Regions from separate parts of the Nocardioides aquiterrae genome, predicted to be linked through region 1. Evidence: riboswitches for the same ligand, from Rfam matches in the RefSeq annotation. Region 1 holds a riboswitch; the other holds the start of a gene.

Evidence for each region. Region 1 has a riboswitch for thiamine pyrophosphate ahead of thiE (thiamine phosphate synthase). Riboswitches for the same ligand answer to the same signal wherever they lie in the genome.
Region 2: linked by a shared signal. The riboswitch ahead of ABD086_RS06945 (thiamine ABC transporter substrate-binding protein) and the one ahead of thiE (thiamine phosphate synthase) in region 1 are both predicted to bind thiamine pyrophosphate.

Annotation. Positions count from the first base shown of each region.
Region 1 covers NZ_BAAAJE010000002.1:178,924-182,125, reverse strand. The annotation lists gene thiS (sulfur carrier protein ThiS) at 1-138, opposite strand, end outside; gene ABD086_RS03335 (FAD-dependent oxidoreductase) at 135-1,166, opposite strand; gene thiE (thiamine phosphate synthase) at 1,166-1,756, opposite strand; TPP riboswitch at 1,755-1,864, opposite strand; cobalamin riboswitch at 1,929-2,109, shown strand; gene ABD086_RS03325 (nitrite reductase) at 2,166-3,011, shown strand; gene ABD086_RS03320 (precorrin-8X methylmutase) at 3,008-3,202, shown strand, end outside.
Region 2 covers NZ_BAAAJE010000006.1:63,480-66,681, reverse strand. The annotation lists gene ABD086_RS06950 (ABC transporter permease) at 1-623, opposite strand, end outside; gene ABD086_RS06945 (thiamine ABC transporter substrate-binding protein) at 634-1,698, opposite strand; TPP riboswitch at 1,689-1,799, opposite strand; gene ABD086_RS06940 (RNA polymerase sigma-70 factor) at 1,913-2,788, opposite strand; gene ABD086_RS06935 (carboxymuconolactone decarboxylase family protein) at 2,785-3,202, opposite strand, start outside.

The DNA.
Region 1 (3,202 bases):
GCTGCGCCGGACGACCGTCTCGTTCACGGCGACCGCGACACCCGGCGGGCGTCGGTGACCGAGAGCGGTCTCGACGAGGTCGGCGAGGGTCGGCGCGTCGCCGACCTCGCACGGTGATCCGTTGACGGTCACGGTCATGAGGACCCTCCTGGGTGCTGGGTGGCGAACCTGCGGGGGTCGAGGCCGGGCTCGACGTGCCCGGTCTCGAGGTGGTCGGCGACCAGCCGCGCCGTCAGCGGTGCGAGCAGCACGCCGTGCCGGAAGTGCCCCGTCGCGAGCACGACCCCCGGCTCGCCGGACGGGCCGACGAGGGGGAGGTTGTCGGCCGTCCCCGGACGGTCTCGCGCCGTGGCCTCGACGAGCACCGCCCGGTCGATCGCGGGCAGCACCCGGCGAGCGTCGTCGAGCAGTCGCCACACGCCGCCGGCGGTCACCACGGGGGGCGCGTCGTGCTCCTCCTGGGTCGCGCCGACGACCACCTCGCCGTGCGCGCGGGGCACGAGGTAGACCGGCCGGCCCTGGACCAGGGCGCGGACCGGGTGCCCGGGCAGGTCGACTGCGTCGACCCGCAGTCGCAGGATCTCGCCGCGGACGGCGCGCTCCCCGCGCACGGAGGGCAGCGACGAACCCGTCGCCAGGACCGTCACCTCGGGTCGGCCGGAGGGACCGCCGGAGGGACCGGCGGCCGGGGCGGGGGTCACCGGCACCCGGGCGAGCAGCGCCGCGACGACCGCGCGGGGATCGACGCTGTGGTCGTCGGGCAGCCACGCTCCGCCGGTCACCCGGCCCAGGCCGGGCTCGCGCCGCAGCAGCTCGCGCCGATTCAGCATCGTCGCGGCGTCGCCCTGCTGCACGGCCAGGCCGACCTGGCGCTCGACCTGCTGGAGGTCGCCCGCGTCGGCGGCGGTGAGGATCGTCCCGGACCGCAGCGGCACGCCCAGCCGCTCGGCGTACGCCGGCCACAACCGCGCCGATGCCCGGCCCAGGGCGTGCAACCGCTCCTCGCCGTGCCACAGCTCCCCGACCGGGCTGACCATCCCGGCCGCGGCGTACGACGCACCCGACCCCGGCGCCGGGTCGACGACCTCCACCCGGTGGCCCCGGCGCAGCAGCTCCTCGGCGACCGCGAGGCCGACGATGCCGGCGCCCCGCACCCGGACCCGCATCAGCGCACCGCCTCGGCGAGCTCCTTCGCCGCCCGCACCGGATCGGGACTTCGCCAGATCGAGCCGATCACCGCCACGCCGTGCGCGCCGGCCGCCCGCACCCGGGCCGCGCGGCCCGCGTTGATCCCACCGATCGCGACCAGCGGGAGCACGCCCGCCGCAGCCGCGACCGCGGCGACCCCCAGCGGCTCCGGCAGCCCGGCCTTGGACCCGGAGCCGAAGACCGGCCCGAAGCCGACGTAGTCCGCCCCGTCGGCGCACGCGGCGGTGACGGCGTCCGGCGTCCGGCAGGTGGTGCCGATCAGCAGGTGCGGCGCCATCCGGCGGGCCGCGCGCACCGGGAGGTCGTCGGCGCCCAGGTGCACACCGTCCGCGTCGGCGGCCAGCGCGACGTCGACCCGGTCGTCGACCGTCACCACCGCGCCGCCCACCGCTTCGCGAACCGCCCGGGCCAGCGCGATCAGCCCCCGCGTCGTCGTGTGCTTGTCCCGGACCTGGAAGCCGTCGACCCCCGCGGTGGCCAGGGCCGGCAGGAGGGCGAGGTCGTCATCGCCCGACACCAGGCAGAACATGCGCGGCAACGTGTGCACGGGGTGCTCCTTCGCTTCCTTCGCCGGTATGAGCCGGATCAGGTTCGACGGTCGGAGCGGCTACAGCTCCCTCTCAGCCCGCTGCCGCGGACTCCCGTGGGTGGATGCCGACGACCCTAGCGCAACCGCGGCTGCGTCGGAGATGGACACCCGACGGGGTCGCCGCCCGGTGTCGTAGGCTGCCCCTGCCAGTCGACCTCCACCCGTGGAGGCAGGGAACCCGGTGAGACGCCGGGACTGACGCGCAGCGGTATGGGTGACGGGCGAGGCACGACGCCACTGGGGAGACCTGGGAAGGCGCCTCGCTCCGAACGATCCCGAGTCCGAAGACCTGCTGGCCCCCGTGGCAACCGCCGCGAGGTCGGAGGAGGATCCCGCGACAGGGTCCCTGGCCAGACAGGTACCGCCAGTGACAGGCTCCCGCACCCGCACCGACCGGTGCCCCGGCGCCCTCCGCCCGTGGGAGGCGGCCGACGGCCTGCTGGTGCGACTCCGGCTCGTCGGCGGCCGGGTGTCCGCGCAGGCGTTGCGGTCCCTCGTCGAGGTGGCGGCCGACCACGGCGACGGCCGCGTCCACGTGACCTCCCGAGCGAACCTGCAGGTGCGGGCGCTGCCGGGTGCCGACGGTCGCCTGGACCCGAGCGTCCTCGCCGCCCTCGAGCGCACGGGACTGCTCCCCACGCGCACCCACGAGCGGGTCCGCAACGTCATGGTGTCGCCGCAGACCGGCCTGGCCGGGGGGCTCGCCGACCTGCGCCCCGTCGCCGCGCAGCTCGACGAGAGGCTGTGCGCGGACCCGGACCTGGCCACCTTGCCGGGCCGCTTCCTGTTCGTGCTCGACGACGGGCGCGGCGACCTCGTGTCGCACACCTGCGACCTCGGGGCCGTGGTGCTCGACCCTCGCGCCGCCCAGCTGCGGGTCGGCCGGCGGTGGGGACCGGTCGTGCCGCTGGGTGAGGCGGCCGCGCGGATCGCCGAGCTCGCGCACGAGTTCGTCGTACGACGGGGGCGCGGACCGACCGCGCCCTGGCACGTCGAGGAGCTTCGGGCGCCGCTGACCACGGTCACCGAGCCCGACCGCCGGCTCCCCGACGAGCAGGGTCCGCTGCCCTACGGCGCGGTGCCCGGTGGCCGCCACGTCGAGGTCCCCGCCGCGGGCCTCGACCGCCACGACGTCCGCCGGATCACCGCCGACGTCGACCACGTGATCGTGACGCCCTGGCGCGGCGTCCTCGTCCCGGAGGAGGCTCGATGAGCAGGCCGTCCAGACCGTCCAGACCGCCACGACGCTACGACTACGTCGACTCGGGGCCGGCGATCTACGTCGACTCGTTCGCCACGATCCGCCGCGAGGCGGACCTCAGTGCGGTGCCCGCCGACGCGGAGCGGCTGGCGGTCCGGATGATCCACGGCAGCGGGCAGGTCGACCTCGCCGAGGACCTGGTC
Region 2 (3,202 bases), on a different contig from region 1:
AGCACGACCCCGAACGCGGTCGCGCAGAACAGGAACACCACGCTGGCCGCCGACATGATCGCCGGGCGGAGCATGGGCAGCGTGACCGTCCGGAACACGTGGGCCGGGCTCGCGCCCAGGGCCGCCGCGGCCTCGGCCGGCCGCGGGTCGAGCGACTCCCACGCGGCGCCGACCGCGCGGATCACGACGGCCACGTTGAAGAACACCAGGCCCGCGACGATCGCCGCCGCGGAGCCATCGAGGCCGAGGAACCCCAGCGGCCCGGCCTCGCCGATCAGCTCCCGGAACGCGACGCCGACCACCACGGTCGGCAGCACGAACGGCACCAGCAGCACGGCCCGCAGCACCCGCCGTCCCGGGAACCGGCGGCGGTGCAGCAGGTGCGCGGCCGGCACGCCGAGCAGCAGCGAGAGCGCCGTGCCCGCCGACGCCGACCAGACCGTGAACCAGACGACCCGGTGCACGCGCGGCCGGCCGAGCACCTCGAGCACCGCGGCGGGGTCGAACCTGCCGTCGGTCCAGAAGCCCTCCGAGACCATCCCCAGCACCGGCAGCACGAAGAAGACGCCGAGCACCGCGAGGGGTACGGCGGCCAGCGCGGCCAGCGCGAGGGCTCTCCTCATCCCCGGAGCCTCATCGGGAGGTGACGTCGCTCCACTCGCGCAGCCACTCGTCGCGGTGCGCGCTGATGTCGGCGGGGTCGACGGCGTACGGGTCGGTCGGCTGCTTCGCGAAGCTCGCCCACTCCTTCGGCAGCGGCACCGACGCGTCGACCGGGAACACGTACATGCTGTCGGGCAGCGCGGCCTGCACCTCGGGCGTGAGCAGGAAGTCGACCAGCGCCTCGGCGCCCTGCGGGTTCGCGGCGCCGGCCAGCACGCCGGCGTACTCGACCTGGCGGAAGCAGGTGTCGAGCAGCGCGCTGGTCGTCGACGTCCCGTCGGCGACGGTGAACGCCGGCGAGGAGTCGTAGGACAGCACGATCGGCCGGTCGCCCTTGCCGCCGCCCTGGGTGAAGTCGACCTCGTAGGCCTGCGACCACCCGTCGACGAGCCGGGTCCCGTTCGCCATCAGCCGCGACCAGTAGTCCTGCCACCCGTCCTCGCCGTACGCCGCGACGGTGGTGAGCAGGAACGCCATGCCCGGCGAGCTGGTGGCGGCGCCGGGGGTGACGAACAGGTCCCGGTACCGGGGGTCGGCCAGGTCGTCGAGGGTCTTCGGCGGCGCGAGGTCGTGGCTGGCGAACCAGGTGTCGTCCACGTTGACGCACACGCTCGCGTTGTCGATCGGCGTCAGCTCGTGGTCGTCGTCGCCGGCGAGCCGGTACTGGTCGGCGCCCGCGGGCAGCGACGCGTCGTACGGCGCGAACACGCCCGCGTCGAGGGCCCGGGACGCGAACGTGTTGTCCACCCCGAAGGCGACGTCGCCGAGCGGGTCGTCCTTGGTGAGCACCAGCTTGTTGGTGAGGATGCCCGCGTCGCCGGACCCGCGGACCACCAGGTCGTAGCCGGACTGCTCCTCGAACTTCCGCTGCAGCGGCTTCGGCAGCGAGAACGAGTCGTGCGTGACGAGCACGACGCGGTCGGGCGACGACGCGCCGTCGCTTCCGCCGCCGTCCTCCCCGATCGTCGAGCAGCCCGCCAGGGCCAGGCTCCCGGACACCAGCAGGGCAGGCGCCACCGCCCAGATGCGTCTCAACTCCGACTCCCTTCGCCGGTGCTAACCGGAGCAGGTTCGTAGGGTCTGCGGCCGTTCCGCACTCTCAGCACGTTGCGAGGCGTGCTCCCCTGTCTTGTGGGGTCGAGACTAGCGGAGACGCGTCAGCGGATCCGCTGACGGTGGTCGAGCGAGACGCGCGACCGAGGAACGAGGTCGCGACCGGTGTGTCGAGACCCGGCGCGGAGCGCCACCCTCACCTGGTCAGCGTGACGACGGCGTCCAGGCGGGCCAGCTTCTGCGGGTTGCGGACGACGTAGAGCCCGGTCACCAGCCCGTCCTCGACGACCATCGAGGCGATCGTGTCGAGCTCGCCGTCGACGACCACCCGCAGCGCGGGTGCGCCGTTGACGACCACGACGTCGGCGACCGCGTCGATCCCGGTGGCGACGGCGTCGAGGAAGCGGACCACCTTGTCGCGGCCGAGGATCGGCCGGAGCGCGGCCTTCTTCACACCGCCGCCGTCGGTGATGAGGACGACGTCCGGGGCCAGCACGTCCATCAGGCTCTGGATGTCGCCCGTGGCGACGGCGAGGAGGAAGCCCTGCAGCGCGCGCTCCCGTTCGCTCGGGGTCGGCTCGCCCCGCGGCCGGCGCTCCTCGACGTGCGCCCGCGCCCGGTGCGCGATCTGGCGCACCGCGGCGGGTGTCTTGTCGACGGCGGCGGCGATCTCGTCGTACCCGAAGTCGAAGACCTCGCGCAGCACGAACACCGCGCGCTCGGTCGGCCCGAGCGTCTCCAGGACCGTGAGCATCGCCAGCGAGACGCTGTCGGCGAGCTCGACGTCCTCGGCGACGTCGGGGGTGGTGAGCAGCGGCTCGGGCAGCCACGGCCCGACGTACGACTCGCGCCGGCGGACGTTGCTGCGCATCCGGTTGAGGGCCAGCCGCGTGGCGATGCGGACCAGGTAGGCGCGCTCGTCGCGCACCTCGGACCGGTCCACGTCGGCCCACCGCAGCCACGTCTCCTGCAGCACGTCCTCGGCGTCCGCGGCGGACCCGAGCATCTCGTAGGCGACCGTGAACAGCAGGTTCCGGTGCTCGACGAACACGTCCGTGGCGGTGGCGCTCATGCGGGCCTCACGGCATCCGACGGTACGGCGAGCGGCAGCTCGCACACATCCGAGTATCCCTGGCTCTGCGGGCCGGCGGCGGAGTTGAACCGCGACCGCATGTTCTCGATCGCGACCATCTCGGTGAGCTCGACGACCGCCGGGGCGCCCAGCCGGGCGAGCAGGCTGGCGGTCATCTCGTCGGTGACGGTCATCGGGGTGGTGGACATCGCCTCGGCGTACGCGAGCACCTCGCGCTCCAGCGGCGTGAACACGTCGGACTCGCGCCACCGCGGCACCTCCCGGACCTTCGCCAGGTCGAGGCCGTCGTGGTGGGCCAGGAAGTAGCCGAAGTCGAGGCACCAGCTGCAGCCGATCACGCCGGCGCTCGCGAGCTGCGCGTAGGACTTCAGCGTCGGGTCGAGCTCGCGCCAC